2 regions of the Planococcus notacanthi genome follow, and region 2 is predicted to be linked to the other one. Evidence: riboswitches for the same ligand, from Rfam matches in the RefSeq annotation. Region 2 holds a riboswitch; the other holds the start of a gene.
What was found. Region 2 has a riboswitch for thiamine pyrophosphate ahead of QMA01_RS04010 (YkoF family thiamine/hydroxymethylpyrimidine-binding protein). Riboswitches for the same ligand answer to the same signal wherever they lie in the genome.
Positions count from the first base shown of each region.

Region 1: another riboswitch for thiamine pyrophosphate. It lies ahead of tenA (thiaminase II); the one in region 2 lies ahead of QMA01_RS04010 (YkoF family thiamine/hydroxymethylpyrimidine-binding protein).

Region 1 is NZ_JASDCQ010000002.1:405,554-413,467, reverse strand. Features, by position in the region: gene QMA01_RS09540 (MFS transporter) at 359-1,636, shown strand; gene QMA01_RS09535 (YkuS family protein) at 1,713-2,540, opposite strand; gene thiW (energy coupling factor transporter S component ThiW) at 2,630-3,115, opposite strand; gene thiE (thiamine phosphate synthase) at 3,112-3,765, opposite strand; gene thiD (bifunctional hydroxymethylpyrimidine kinase/phosphomethylpyrimidine kinase) at 3,749-4,594, opposite strand; gene thiM (hydroxyethylthiazole kinase) at 4,591-5,376, opposite strand; gene tenA (thiaminase II) at 5,378-6,061, opposite strand; TPP riboswitch at 6,182-6,285, opposite strand; gene QMA01_RS09505 (ABC transporter ATP-binding protein) at 6,307-7,431, opposite strand; gene QMA01_RS09500 (ABC transporter substrate-binding protein) at 7,691-7,914, shown strand, end outside.
Region 2 is NZ_JASDCQ010000001.1:824,639-832,552, reverse strand. Features, by position in the region: gene QMA01_RS04020 (MFS transporter) at 1-933, shown strand, start outside; gene QMA01_RS04015 (vWA domain-containing protein) at 995-1,711, opposite strand; TPP riboswitch at 2,055-2,160, shown strand; gene QMA01_RS04010 (YkoF family thiamine/hydroxymethylpyrimidine-binding protein) at 2,249-2,839, shown strand; gene QMA01_RS04005 (ECF transporter S component) at 2,841-3,422, shown strand; gene QMA01_RS04000 (ABC transporter ATP-binding protein) at 3,415-4,845, shown strand; gene QMA01_RS03995 (energy-coupling factor transporter transmembrane component T family protein) at 4,826-5,581, shown strand; gene QMA01_RS03990 (DinB family protein) at 5,746-6,249, shown strand; gene QMA01_RS03985 (hypothetical protein) at 6,479-6,943, shown strand; gene QMA01_RS03980 (FmdE family protein) at 7,034-7,555, opposite strand; gene QMA01_RS03975 (hypothetical protein) at 7,578-7,914, opposite strand, start outside.

The DNA.
Region 1 (7,914 bases), on a different contig from region 2:
TGTTTTCAAAACAATCCGTTCGAAATGTAAAATTTCTGTATTTTCTTAAATATTCTGCATCATTTTTTATTGTCTTCTTGTACAATAAAGAGAAACTTCAATCAGTGGGGGGTCTTAATCCCCTACTGATAAAAAGCAGAACATAGGCTAAACGCGCCGCGTCCTGCGGCAGCGCCTATGTAACCGACATCCTGTCGGCCCGATCCAATTGGACTTTTACGGTCAGTGGAGCTCCTGCTTTTAGAGGCGGGAGGAGTCTTACTGCCCGTTAAAGCGGGATAAAGTTATCTGACAGAGGAAAGTGGAGTTCATGGTTTTAGACTATTGATTGCCAAAGCGGGACAAAGGGGATAGGGCGATGAAAAAATTCTCAAAAGAAGAGAAAAGTTGGGCTTTATACGATTGGGGAAGTTCTGCTTATTCCATCATCATCACGACAGCAGTTTTTCCGATTTACTACAAAGCATCAGCCACTGAAGCCGGTGTTAGTTTATCTGATTCAACGGCTTATTTAGGATACACCATTGCGATTTTTACGTTTATTTTGGCGATGATCGGACCCATACTCGGAACTATCGCCGATTACCAGGGCATGAAGAAAAAGTTTTTCACTGCCTTTTTCCTGTTGGGCACTATTTCCACCGCCTTGTTAGCGTTCGTACCAAGCGACAATTGGCTGTTGATGCTGATCTGTTACGTTTTTGCAGCTCTTGGTGCCACTGGCGCTAATTTGTTCTACGATGCTTTCATTGTTGATGTAACGACAGAAAAACGGATGAACAGTGTTTCAGCATTTGGCTATGGACTCGGTTACATTGGATCCACCATTCCATTTATCCTGTCGATCGCCATCATTTTACTGGCTCAAAACGGAGTGCTGCCAATTTCGGCCACTGCCGCGAGCCGTATCGCCTTTCTCATTACAGCAATCTGGTGGGTTTGTTTTTCACTGCCGATGTTCCGCCATGTCAAACAGCTTCACTATATCGAACGCGAACCCAATCCTGTTCATCAGAGCTTTAAACGGCTTGGAAAAACCATAAAGGAAATCCGTCAGTACCGGGCGTTGTTCCTGTTTCTGATCGCCTACTTCTTTTACATCGATGGCGTTGGGACGATCATTTCCCTGTCAACGGCTTACGGCACTGACTTGGGGCTAAGTGCAACAAGCCTCTTGATTGTCTTGTTTGTCACTCAGGTAGTAGCCGCTCCCTTCGCTATTCTCTATGGCCGTTTGGCAAATCGATTTACCGGCAAAAAAATGCTGTACGTAGGAATCTGCGTGTATATCGTGGTCTGCATTTACGCCTTCTTCTTGGAAACCATTACGGATTTCTGGATTTTGGCAATGCTTGTGGCCACCAGCCAAGGCGGCATCCAGGCACTCAGCCGTTCATATTTCGGAAAACTGGTACCTAAAGAGAACTCCAATGAATTCTTCGGTTTCTATAATATCTTTGGAAAGTTTGCTGCAATCACTGGCCCCTTGCTTGTAGCGGTCACTTCACAAGTAACCGGCAACTCGAGCATGGGTGTCTTCAGCCTGGTCATTTTGTTTGTGATCGGCCTTGTCGTCCTTTCCCGCGTACCGGAACCAACGCCTCATGAACCAATAGACAAAGTTACACCGGAATAAAGAAAAGCGCAAGCACACGATAAATCCGTTAAACAAAAAATGTCCGCCAAGTGGCGGACATTTTTTGTGTTCATTATTATTTTTTGTTTTTATCTTCAGCTTTTACAGTCACGCTGCCAGTGCTGTCTTTTTCGACAGATGCATCGCCTAATTCAACGACTTCGATGCCGCTTTTTTCTTTGTCGGCTTCCTTGTCAGCTTTTTTGATTTCTTTTTCTACAGCTTTTTCAGCTTTTTCATGTTCTTTTTGAGCTTTTTCCTGTTCTTTCACTTCTTTTTCAATCACTTTTTCTTGTTTCTTCAATTCTTTTTCTTCTTGCTTTTCTACACGTTTCGCTTTCAGCTCATCGGCTTTACCTTTAGCTTTTTCTGTAATTCCAGATGTTGTTTCTTTTGCTTTATCGGTAAGGCCACTTGTTTTATCTTTCAATTGGTTGGCCTTTTCTTTCACTTGATCTAATTTACCGCCTGAACTTTCAGCGTTCGGATCTTTCGAGCTGGCTGTTTTTTCTTTAACGATTTCTTGAAGCTCTTTCCCGCTCTTCGGTGCGAACAATAGCCCAGCTGCCGCTCCGATAACTGCGCCTGTTGCTGCGCCGGCTAAGAAACCACCGCCTCCGCCGCTTTCCTTGCGTTCAGCTTCAGTAGGCTGTGGAGATTGGATTTTGCCGCCACGTACGAGGCGCTCTTCCACCTCTTCCACGATTTCATATAAGGTCCGTCCTTTAGCTTCAACAAGTGATACACTCATATGATAATCAGCTAAATCTTCCTGATCTCTCACAACAATGACGTCATAGTCGGTCGAATCTGATTTGTCTTCAAGCATTTCTGCCTGATATCCTTTTTTCTCCAATGCTTCACGTACTGATGTAAATGGATGTTCAACTGCAATTTTCACCATAATCTGTCCACTCCCTTTTAAAAGTCTATATTGCACTGTTTCCCCTCAATTGAGAATTTATAAACACCTGCAAGAAAATTCCGAGATTTTCACCATGCTTTTAAAGGATCAGTTTTCGCAAGGCGCATTGCCAATATGCCTCCTAAAATGGCACCGGTCAAACTGGAAATGAAAAAGGGCGGCACAAAAAACAAAGCGCCAAATTCAGTACCCAGCAAAATCCGCGCATAGGGCACCGCAACCAAAGATGCGATGATTCCAGTACCCACTACTTCCCCAAAGCCTGCTAACCAGATTTTCCCGAACTTCGCATACATCATCCCCGCCAACAACGCTCCAATCATCCCGCCTGGAAAAGCCAGCAACGATCCGGTACCGGTCAAGATTCGGACGACACCTGTCAAAAAAGCGATCAGGATCGCTGGACCCGGACCAAAAAGAACTGCAGCGATGACATTGATGGCATGCTGAATGGGATATGCACGGGCAATTCCAGCGGGAAAATAAACAAAAGCGGAACCAGCCACTCCAATAGCGACAAACATCGCCATCAGAACCAGTTTTCTAGTTTTCATTTTCGAATACCTTCTTTGCTGGAAGCTTGTAAGGCAGCAACCTGACCGGCAATGTCCTTCGATTCAGTTATCGCCGAGATGACCGCAATTCCTGAAACCCCTGCTGCCCATACAAGACTTGCATTTCCAGGAGTAATGCCCCCGATGCCCACTACCGGCAATTCAGGAAATTCCTTTTTGACCGTCAGAATTCCTTCAACACCTGCCGGCTTTTTTGCATCAGCTTTCGAAGTCGTCCCAAAGACCGGCCCCATCCCGACATAATCAGCACCATCCTTTACAGCTTTTCTCGCTTCTTCTGAAGAATGGACTGAGACACCCAAGATTTTCTCCTTGCCGATTAGTTTGCGTGCCTGGGAGGCACTTAGATCTTCCTGTCCGATGTGTACACCGTCTGCCCCAATTTGGCAGGCCAGTTCGACTGAATCATTAATAATGAAAGGGACCTTGTAATGGTTGCATAATAGTTGGCAACGCAAAGCAAACGCCAGCAATTCAGTGCCCGATAATGCACCCTCACCTTTTTCGCGCAGCTGAAAATGTGTGATTCCACCTTCCAACGCCGCTTTCAATACCTCAAAAGGATTGCGGTCTCCTGAATTCCTGGATCCCATAATAAAATAAATGGAGGGCTTATCGGAAAATTTCAATGTTCGCAGCCTCCTTGCTTTCGGCTAACACCGTTTTATACGCAGCATGGTTAGTCGGCCCATGGCCTGAGCCGATATTCAAGGGCTCGCTGAGTGCAGCGTGAATAAATTGCTTGGCTGTATGGATTGCATCCTGCAATTCTTGCCCTCTAGCCAGCTGCGCGGTCACTGCCGCCGCAAATGTACAGCCGGTGCCATGTGTCTGTCCAGTCGCAATCCGCGCTGAGCGGTACAGCAGCGATTCCCCATTTGCCTGCAGCAAGTAATCTTCAGCATACTGCGGATCTGTTCCGTGTCCGCCTTTAATGACAACTGACTTGGCTCCCATTGCCAGAATCTCTTCAGCAGCCAGGCGGCGGCTCGAGACATCTGTAATGGGGATGCCTGTCAGCACTTCTGCTTCCGGGATGTTTGGCGTGACCAGTAAAGCCACAGGCAGCAAATGGCGGTTTAATGCTTCCACTGCTTCCTGCTGCAGTAAATTGGCTCCTCCTTTGGCGATCATCACCGGGTCCACAACCACATTCCTCCAGTTGAATCGCTGGATCGCGGCAGCAGTTTCTTTGATGATTTCCGGATTGAACAGCATGCCGGTTTTTAAAGCGGTTATTTTAAAATCGCTGCCGACAGCTTCTAATTGCGTTTGCACGGCTTGGGCAGACATGGGATAAATGGCGGTGACTCCTGTCGTATTTTGGGCAGTCACGGCGGTGACCACAGACGTTCCGTAAACTCCCAGTTCCTGAAACGTTTTCAAATCTGCCTGGATGCCCGCACCTCCTCCGGAATCCGATCCGGCAATTGTTAAAGTCTGCGGAATTCTGCTCATCGTAATCCCTCCTGTAAATAGATCTGTTCTTCCACACCGCTATCCGTCAGGCTGGCCAAACGATTAATGAAAGCCGCTTGAAAATCTCCCGGAAGACTCGTTGATTTCGCAGCCAGCTGACCGGCGATTGCATAAAAACGCAATGCGTTGCTGACAGTCTTTACAGGGTCTTCTGGCCGGACTGCCATCGCAGCAGCCACAATGCTGCTAAGCAAACAACCCGTACCGGTAATCGAAGCCATGATCGGATCTCCAAAAGGAATTTCAATCACTTGTTTTCCATCAGTGACAATATCCGTTTTTCCAGTGACCGCTACCACAAAGTTAAATCTTTTTGCAGTGGTGACGGCAAGCTCCCGGACTTCCAGGAGCCCTTCTCCTGCATCCACACCTTTCGACTGCCATTGTTTCCCGGCTACCGCTGCGAGCTCTCCTGCATTGCACCGAAGGACGCTAACGTCAACCAGGTCCAAAATTTCTTTTACAGCCTTCTTCCGGAAATTGCTTGCTCCTGCCCCGACAGGATCCAGTACGACAGGAATACCCAGCCGGTTGGCCGCCTCTCCGGCTGTCAGCATGCTTTTCAGCGATTCTGCATGCAAGGTTCCGATATTCAATGACAAGGCCTGCGCCAAACGGGCAAGTTCAGCTGCTTCTTCAGGCGCTTCTCCCATGATCGGAGAAGCGCCGATCGCCAATAGGCCATTGGCTTGAAAATTCGAAACTACATGATTGGTGATGCAATGGATCAGCGGATTTTCACGTTTTATTTGGCTGAACATGTTACACACCTACTTCTTTAATAGACTCTAATGCCCAGGATTCTTTTTTCCATGCCTGTTCCCAGAAATTCCATTCATAGTAGCTGCTTTTCCGGAAATGATTTTTCAGTTCCTGCCTCCGTATTTCCGGCAGTCCTTCCGCCAGCTTGTCCATGCGCGAAATCTGTTCGTTGACAAGTGAAGCAAACTCATCGGAACCGTATGTTTCAATCCACCGATTATAAATAGGGTGGTCCGGTTTGGCATGTTTCAAACGTTCACCGATTTCAAAGTAAAGCCAGTAGCAAGGCAAAATAGAGGCCAACACATCGGCCAGATCGCCTTCTGACGAACGATACATATGCGAAACATAGGCATATGCAGTTGGAGACGGTTCAAAAGCAGCCCACTCTTCTTTAGTGACTTCCAAAATTTCCATGAACGATTCATGCAATGCCAGCTCAGCACTGCAAGTATGTGCAGAATGGAATGCAAAACGTTGTGTCGTTTCCAGATCCTTGGCCTTTGATGCACCAAGCGCCTGCACTTTCGCAAAGTGCGATAAATAATAGGCATCCTGCATAACATAGAAACGGAATCTGTCGATCGGCAAGGTTCCATCTGCTATGCCTTTCACAAACGGATGATCGAAACTTGCCTGCCACAGGCTGTCGCATTCTTTTCTTACTTCTTTGCAAAATGTCATTTCTCCATCTCCCTTTTTCTATATCCAGTTGCAAGTGGCTAAGCACTGCAACTTTTTTCACAAAATAAAAACGCCGCTTCCCGGCAAAGGGAAGCGGCGTTTGCGATTGTAAAAGAAAATAGCAGACGGTCGCCACTTCCCTCCGCTGGTATGATCCAGATCAGGTTCGAAGGGTCCAGGCTTATGCCTGTCTCAGCCGATATCCGGCTCCCCTAGTGGTGTTTTTATTTGTGTTTTCGAAATCACTATAGCATAGATTCAGAAAATTCTACAGCTTTTATCCGATTTCCCGTTTCATCATCAAAGAAGTGGACGTGAGCCATATCGAATGCAAGCGTTGCCGTATGGCCCGGCTCGATAGTCGTGGTAGCTTCTACGCGAGCAATGAATTCCTGTTCGGCATAAACCGCATGAAGAATCGTTTCTGCTCCTGTCAGTTCAGAAACCGTGATGACTGCTTCAAACTCACTGGTTGGAATATTCGACAGATCTTCATTGTTCACATGAATATGTTCCGGCCGGATTCCCAGCGTAACTGATTTTCCTTCATAGCCTTCATTTTTCAGCATTTCCATCATCTGTGGTGGGATGTCCAGCATTTTGTCCCCCATCACGTAACGTCCCTTATCAATTCTTCCTTCAAAAAAATTCATGGCAGGAGAACCGATAAAACTGCCCACAAACCGGTTTTCAGGAAAATTGTAGACTTCTTTTGGAGAGCCGACCTGCTGAATCAGCCCATCCTTCATAATCACGATTCGAGAAGCCATCGTCATGGCCTCTGTCTGGTCATGGGTTACATATATAGTTGTGGTTTTCAACCGTCTGTGCAACTTAACGATTTCGGCACGCATCTGAACGCGCAGTTTGGCATCTAAGTTGGATAAAGGTTCATCCATCAGGAAGACCTTGGCGTCACGGACAATCGCACGCCCAAGAGCTACACGCTGCCGCTGTCCGCCTGACAATGCTTTCGGTTTTCTGTCTAAATAATCTTCCAATCCCAGAATAGCGGCGGCTTCATTGACACGCCGCTTGATTTCCGCTTTCTTGAACTTTCGCAGCTGCAATCCAAAAGCTATATTTTCATACACGGTCATATGCGGATAAAGGGCATAATTCTGGAAAACCATCGCAATGTCACGTTCTTTCGGCTGGACTTCATTCATGAGTTTGCCGTCTATAAAAAACTCACCTTCTGTTATTTCTTCCAGGCCTGCAATCATCCGGAGAGTCGTGGATTTCCCGCATCCTGACGGGCCGACAAAGACGATAAACTCTTCATCCTGGATATTCAGGTTAAAATCTGATACAGCAAGAGCACCATTATCGTATCTTTTCCCGAGCTTTTCGATTTTGATCTCTGCCATTCCGCATTCTCCTTTTGAATGTTTTTCTTAAGTATAGTTAATTGTCCGTCAATTACAAATTTTTATTATCATGTAAACGCACTCACATTGCGAGTTCTTGCTGCAAAAGCTTGTTTAGAGGGATTTTTAATCCTTTAGAAAGGGGAACGAATCTAAAAGAGCTATTGGGGCATTCCATTTAAATCTTCGGAAGTCGAAGTTAATGCATTCTATAGATACCCCAGCTTGTGCCCATCAAAACAGAAAAGGAGAGGAAGAAATGAAGAAAAAACGCTTGTTTTTAATTGGTTTAATGGGATCGGCTTTGACATTAAGCGGGTGTGCAGGCTTTCAGACCAGCAATAATGATGACAATGCGGTCAACGAAGATGGAAAAACCGTCATCGACTTTTGGACATTCTGGGGTTCTGAAATTCGCCGTCCGGTAATCGAGCAGATTATTGCCGATTTCAATGAATCGCAGGATGAGATTGAAGTAAAGCA
Region 2 (7,914 bases):
TTTACGTGGATGATGATTGCGCGCGTGTTGACTGCAGCAAGTACGGCACTCATTGTCGTCTTGTCGTTGACCATTGCGGCGAAAATCGTTGAACCGCCTTACCGCGCAAAAGCAATCGGCCTGATTTTCATGGGCATCAGCTCTTCGCTCGTTCTTGGGGTTCCGCTCGGCATCCTCGTTTCAGATGCCTTCGGCTGGCGTGTGATTTTCCTTGGCATCGCGGCATTGTCCGTCGGCTCGATGGTGCTCATCGCCCATTACATCCAGCCAATTCCTGGCGGCACAGCCATCCCGCTCAAACAGCAGTTAAAAGCAGTGGCGAGCGCTAAAATCGGCTCCGCTCATCTCGCGACTATGTTCATGCTTGCCGGACATTATACCGTTTATGCCTACTTCACACCATTTTTGGAGACCAACCTGCAGCTCAGTTCGTTCTGGGTCAGCCTTTGCTACTTGCTGTTCGGAATCGCAGCTGTGAGCGGCGGTGCGATCGGTGGTACCATGTCCGATTCGATAGGCTCAAAGAAAAGCATCATCATCGTTATTTCAGCGTTTGCGGTTGTCTTATTCCTGCTTCCGCTGACAACGTTCTCGCTGATTATTTTCCTGCCGGTGATGGTCATTTGGGCAGCACTGAGCTGGAGTTTGGCTCCGCCTCAACAAAGCTATTTGATTGAAACCGACCCTGCCACATCAGATATTCAGCAAAGCTTCAATAACTCCGCCTTACAGATCGGAATTGCGCTGGGTTCTGCCATCGGCGGCTTCACCTTGACGCAAACCGGCTCCGTCTCAAGCACCGCTTGGGTTGGCGCTGTAATCGTCTTGATTGCCCTTGCCTGCGCCGTCTTTTCGCTGACGCGCCCGGCAATCAACCGCGATGTTCAAAAAGCTGACAACCGGAAACTCAATGCCGGTTATGAGCAAAATTAACTTAAGTAACTAAGATCCCCGGTGAAATCAAATGATTTCACCGGGGATCTTTTTGCTTCACTCATTTGTTTCGATTCGGGAAAATAAAGTTTAAAGGCGATTTTCGCTTTTTGCGCAAGATGCCTTTTTCCTTCGCTTCTTTCAGCCACTCGGGAAATTCATTCAGCATTTGATTGTATAGTTCTTCATCCGTCACTTGTTCGATGTCCGGGACATGGAAAAAATTCGCGTTATCCACGAAGCGGCCTTCCATCGTATCCAGTTTTCTCAAAACATCGAAGTTCGAATCCCCGATTCCGATAAATTGCCAAAAAATCGGCTGAGTCGACGATTCCACAATGAATTTCTTAATGCCGGCTTTGCATCCGCCATCGTTGATGAAGACCAGAAAAACCGGCACATCGCTTGGCTCTTCTTTCGTGTATTTCTGAATCACATCTTTCATGACTTTCGGTTCGTCGTTTCGCCCGAACTTGTGGACACTGTCATTGGACAGGATGTTTTTTTCTACGTAGCCCATGAAAATCTCTTCTGTCGCTGCCGGCAAACGGGAAAATTCGTTGTCATACACCCAGATATCCAGCTCGCCGTCATCATCAAACTGGCTCGCTACTGCCAGCACCCGCTCCACAACTTCCTGCACGACGCCGTCACGATACAGCTTCCGCATCGATCCTGTAATGTCCAAGACAATGCCGACTTTAGCTGTAACACCGGTCAATTGTTTTTTCTCCAGCACAATGCTCGCTGTTTTCTTTTTAAGGGAAATGGTACTCATCAATTGGCCTCCTCTAGTCATAATGACTCCAGTATAACGAAAATCTACAAACTTAAGAAGAAAATATTGGAAAAATAGTGTTCTAAACTTATTTCTTTTACTAAATAAATATCGAGAAGTGAGGAGATAACTCTAGATAATAAAAAAAACTGACTTTACTACTCAAAGCACCGGCGTGTCCACGGACTGGGCGGGAGCCATGCCCAAAGCGACCGAAGCGATTTCAGAATCCCAACATAAATGACTAATGAGCACATCTTTCTAATCTCCCCTTTACATCCTCCACCACTTCCTCTACACTAAACCCATCGGGAACAACCCGAACACAAAAACCGCATACCGTTTACTGCACTAGGGGTGCCCATTATGGCTGAGATGCAAGCGCAAGCTTCGATCCCTTATAACTCGATCAGGATAATACCTGCGTGAGGAAGTGCGGCGCATTTCTGAAATAATTCCTTTTGGTTATTTGTAGATTATGGCTGCATCTTCACGGATGCGGTCTTTTTTGTGCAAATTTTTAGGAGGAATGTTGATATGGAACCATGGCAATGCGGTACCAGCCCGATTGTCGGATTTCGCTTTTCGCTTCATCCGATGACCGGCGATTTCATCAAAGTCATTAAAGGAGCATTGAACGAAACGGACACTTCAAACGTCTGGATGCACACCGATGACGTTTCGACAGTCATTCGCGGCAAACAGAATCACGTATTCAATGTCGCAAAGGCATTAGCTTTGCATGCTGCAAAAACTGGTAAACATGTCGCATTGTCCGGCACCTTCTCGATCGGCTGCCCAGGCGATTCATCAGGGGACGTCTACTTGGAAAAAGACGATGAATTGTTGAACACCGATGCCACCAAACAATACGTGTCTTCCCAGTTTGCGCTGTATCCGATGAACAATCCGGATTATATGGCCGTCATCTACCGGGAAGTCGACCGTGCCAAAAAACAAGGGGTCTTCAACGATTCCATGCATTACGCAAGCGGCATACACGGCGATATCCATGATGTCTTCGCTTTTTACGAAGAAGCATTCACCAATGCCCGTTCAGACGAACATCGCCATTTGGTGATGACGGTATCAATGAGCATCAACAGCCCGTCCCATGGAGGCGCTTAATATGCTGAAATCATGGAAATTAAAAGAAGTGGTCTTGATGTCCCTGTTTGCAGTAGTCTTCGGTATCGTTTACTTACTGTTTCTCCACGCCGCAAACATTTGGGCCGCACTGATTGGGCCGATTGCCTATGAATGGATGTTTGGCATCTGGTTCATCGTCTCGATCATCTGCATGTATATCATCCGGAAACCCGGAGCTGCGGTTTTGTCCGAAACCATGGCTGCTGCCATTGAAGTGCTGATCGGCAATGCCGTCGGTCCCCGTCTGATCTTGTCAGGCGTTATCCAAGGGCTTGGTGCTGAAGCCGCGTTTGCATTGACCGGCTATAAGCATTTCAATATCCTTGTCCTTATGCTTGCAGGTATTGGATCGGCCGTCTTCAGCTTTGTCTACGGTTATTTCGTTTCAGGCTATGCGGCACTGGATCCGTCATTCGTTGCGTTGATGTTCACCATCCGTGTCCTCAGCGGTGCTGTTATCGCTGGAATCGGCGGCAAGTATATTGGCGATGCCTTGCTTGCGACCGGTTCGCTCCGCGGCTATGCAATTGCACGCACGAAAAAAGGTGATGTGAATGCCTGAAGAGATTTTCTCTTTAACGGACCTCTCTTTCCGCTTTCCGGAAGATGACGAAAAAACCTTAACAAGCATTTCCTTTTCAGTCGAGCAGGGTGAACGGCTGGTCATCTCCGGTCCAAGCGGCTGCGGAAAAAGCACTTTATTGTATTTGCTCAATCGCCTCTATCCCGATAACTGCGATGGTCTGGTAGACGGAGAAATCCGTTTGTTCGGGAAACCTGCGGTCGATTATGCGCCAGGTGAAATCAACCACCGCATCGCGACTGTTTTTCAGGATCCTGATTCCCAGTTTTGTATGCCGACCGTTGAAGAAGAACTGGCATTCACACTGGAAAATCTGCATGCACCGCTTGCTGAGATGGAACCGCGCATCACCACCGTTTTGGAAGCCACTGGACTTTCACACCTGCGCCATTCTGTTATCCAATCTCTATCCGGAGGAATGAAACAGCGCGTGGCAACCGCTTGCGCATTGATCATGGATCCGGAGGTTTTATTGCTTGATGAGCCTTTGTCTCACCTTGACCCTTATACTGCCAAACAATTTGTCGAATGGCTGGAAGAACTTCAGCAGCAGTCCAACCTGACTATTGTTGCGGTCGAGCATCGTCTCGATAGCTGGGGCACGTTTTTCGGGCGAGAAATTCAATTGGGCTGTAATGGCGCTATAGACACAGACCACCCATTCATCCCGCGGCAGCCGGTTTCATTTCCTAAACGGCAGTCCAGTTGCCAGTCGGAAGTGGCCTTACAGACAGAAAAGCTTTCTGTCACAATCAAAGATCGGCAACTGCTTGCACCGCTGTCTTTTTCCGTCAGCCGTGGCGAAGTGGTGGTGATTGCCGGACCGAACGGCAGCGGCAAGTCGACTTTGGCAAAATCGCTGTGCGGCATCTATAAACGGACGAGCGGAAAGGTAGAATCGGATGGCATCGGCTATGTGCCGCAATCGCCGGAATACCTGTTTCTGACGCAAAGCGTCCACCAGGAAGTCGCTTTTTCTGGAGCCTCCACCCTCTTCGAGTTAACCCAATTGATGGATAGTCTGCGTCTTGAGGAAATTCAGGAGGCCCATCCATTTGCCATTAGCCATGGGCAAAAACGGCGCGTAGCGATAGCGGCCATGCTCGCGGATAAACGGCCAGTGCTGTTGATGGATGAACCCACGTCCGGACAGGATACAGCTGCGTTGCTTGAACTATTTGCTTTGATTGACCAGCGCGCCAAAGAAGGGGCAACTTTTCTGATCATTACACATGACATGGAATTTGCGGCGAGCTTGGCTGATTCGGTGCTGCTCATCAAAGACGGCGAATTGACCGGCAAGTTTGCTGCAAAAGATGTTTGGCATAACGAAGAACTGTTGGAACAGCATCATTTGCTGGCGCCGAAAGGAGTGGCCCGTCTTGCGGAATCTTTTGCATGACATGAATCCGTCCGTCAAGTTTGTCCTGGTCACCGTGTCGATGCTCGCACTGGCATTCTTTTTTAACCCTTGGACGCCGCTGCTGTTTTGGTTGGGCATTGTCCTCCTGCAGCTGATGATGAGCCGCACAAAATGGAAACTCTGGCTGTTGTTTATGCTGCCCTTTTCAATCGGCGCTTTCGGCTATTTATGGACCACTGTGGTATTCGGTGCAGACACAGGCGGAACTGTCATCTGGTCATTTGCCGGAATTGATGTGACGGATGAACAATGGGCTCGTGCACTGTCATTGGCCTTTCGTGTTATGGCGTTTTCCACCTTGTCATTGCTGTTCGCCTTCACCACCGATCCCGTAAAATTCATCATGAGCCTGATGCAGCAGCTCAAGCTGTCGCCTAAAATGGCATACGGCGTCATGGTCGGCTATCAGTTCCTGCCGGTCATGAAAGACGAATTTACCCAGATCCAGCAAGCACAACGACTGCGGGGTGCCGAAATGAAAAAATACAGTTGGCAGCATTTGCTCGAGATGCGCCGCATTTTGATTCCTATGCTTGCAGGCGCTGTCCGAAAAGCGGAGCGCTCTGCCTTCGCCATGGAAGCAAGAGGTTTTACCGGTGAACCAAGAAGTGCCTATTACCGGCCGGTCAGGATCGGCCGCACCGATCTATGGATGTCCGGGATTTTTATGGTCATTCTGCTCGCCAGTTGCATCGGCGGCAGCTGGCTGAGCTGAGATAATCACGTTCTCTACTAGTGGACATCCCTTTATGAATCCATCATTAAAACACTTTTTGACTGCAACCACTTTGGCGGCAACTTATTTCCCTTACGCTGCCGGCTGTGTTAATTTAAGTGGAAGCAGTGATTGCTAATTTATCGCTAATGGAGGGATTCAGCATGTACGTGACATTAACGGATTTCATCAATGAATGGCAAAAAGAAGCCGAATTGACTCAACAGGTCCTGGAAGGTTTAACAGATCAATCGCTGGAACAAAAAGTCTATCCTGAAGGACGGTCTTTGGGCCGAATCGCCTGGCACATCACGACTGGCATTCCCGACTACTTGGCTCATTTCGGTTTAGAGATCGAACAGGTCGACAACAATGAAACCGTTCCGTCATCTGCTAAGGAAATTGCTGAGACATTCAAACACCTCAGCCAAAAAGCTTCGAAAGCACTTCAAGAACAATGGACGGATGAAACCTTAAAGCAAGTGCAAAACGCTTTTGGCCGCCAGGAAACGAACGCTCAAATTCTGATGGGATTCATCAAACATTTGATCCATCATCGTGGCCAGATGACTGTACTGATTCGCCAAGCCGGCCTCAAACCTTTTGGTGTCTATGGTCCCCCGAAAGAAGATTGGATTAAGCTTGGTGTGGAAAATCCTCCTGTATAATGAGCTGATTGATAAAAAGACGATTGCTAATTCGAGAATCGTCTTTTTGTTTTTGCTTCTGTCTTTTATTCGCTTTTTATTTTTTCTTCTTATTGCGTGTTTTGAACTTTTCTACATAACCTTATGTAGTTTTTTACATGTATTACGAATAACAGCCATTTGTTCCCGAGGCTGCTATCGATTATAATAAAAGCAGTTACATATTTCGAATCGACGGGGAGGAATTACTGTGAATCGCTTTCAACTGCTCGATGAACAAGACAGCCGGATTTACTTTACCTTTGTCCCTCACCATCCGCATTTGTTTCCGTTGTTTGAACAGCATCTGGAAACCGTACTTGAGCGAGTCGAATCCACCATTTCTTCCGGCTACTCGAAAATATGGATTTTGAAAAAAATTGCGATCATCTGTGAAGATAAAATCAGCTACTTCCCTGACAATGAATTATTAATCGAGCCTAATACATTTATGGATACTTCTATACAAGAAGGTTACATAATATTATTATTTATAAAAGAATCGCCTTCTGCTCCTTTTGAACTGCAACCGCTCCAAACAATCAAAAATCACATGAACTTTGAAGATGCCCAAAAAGCTGCTGCGATCCAAATGGCTCACTTGAAATCTTCTTCTCCCGAAATTGAAATAAAAGCACTTGGCGCCAAAATGATATATGAGATTCCCTGGACATAGCCCTGTCTTTAGAGAAGTAACTGCTTTTTAACGGAATCAACGAAAAAAGCAGGACACTGGATCTACCAGTTTTCCTGCTCTTAATCGTATCTATACATGCCGAACTTCCAATAAACTTTCTAAAGGCATCTTCAATGCGCGCATGCACAACTCTTTCTTCAACTTCTCACATGCTTCAAACTCTTCAGCTGTAAAACTGTCTTCCCGCCCTTTTTTCAGATACTCGTAAAATACTGCCGGCAGGAAATCTTCCTTCAAACTGACTTCCACTTGCTCTCCTGTTTGCCGCTTGAACACATAAGCATATGAAGTCGGCCGGTGCGGATCGTATTGTGCCTGTGGATAACTGACATCCACTAGGTATTCGCCGCGGGTATCTGCCCGCGTCACAAACTCAAACGCGTCGCGGAAACCGGGGCCGCCGTGTCCTGATACAATGGAAATGTCCTCGCGGCTCGGCACTTCATTGCCATATAATGCCTCAAACGCCGCCTCCATTATTCGATAAGCGACACCAATCGCCATATAGGCCCGGATGCCATGGAATTTGCGGATATCCTGAAAGCCGATTTCCAGCAATTCCCCGTGGTCGTAAATTTTTATTCCTGTCATAGTAGATCCTCCTATTGTGCTGTTATTCAATGTCTTTCCGATTTCTTCTGTAAATCATATAAACAAACAATGCGACACCTAATATAGTGACTGCCGTCACCCAGTTGATGCGTCCCGCTTCCGGGTCCACATCCGCCTTGATGGCGGTATCTTTCGTTTCCGCAGTCAGTGCTTCAGCAATGTCCCGTTCAATGACCACAAATTGAATGGCTTGATTCTGATGCGTTTTGCCGGCTTCGGATTGTCCATCTGGACGATCCGGACCCATCAACGATTCTGCTACGGTCATGCCTGCCCAAACTTCAGGATCCGCGCTGTCACTTTGAATTCGCGGATGTGCGCCCACATCATAAGGTTTA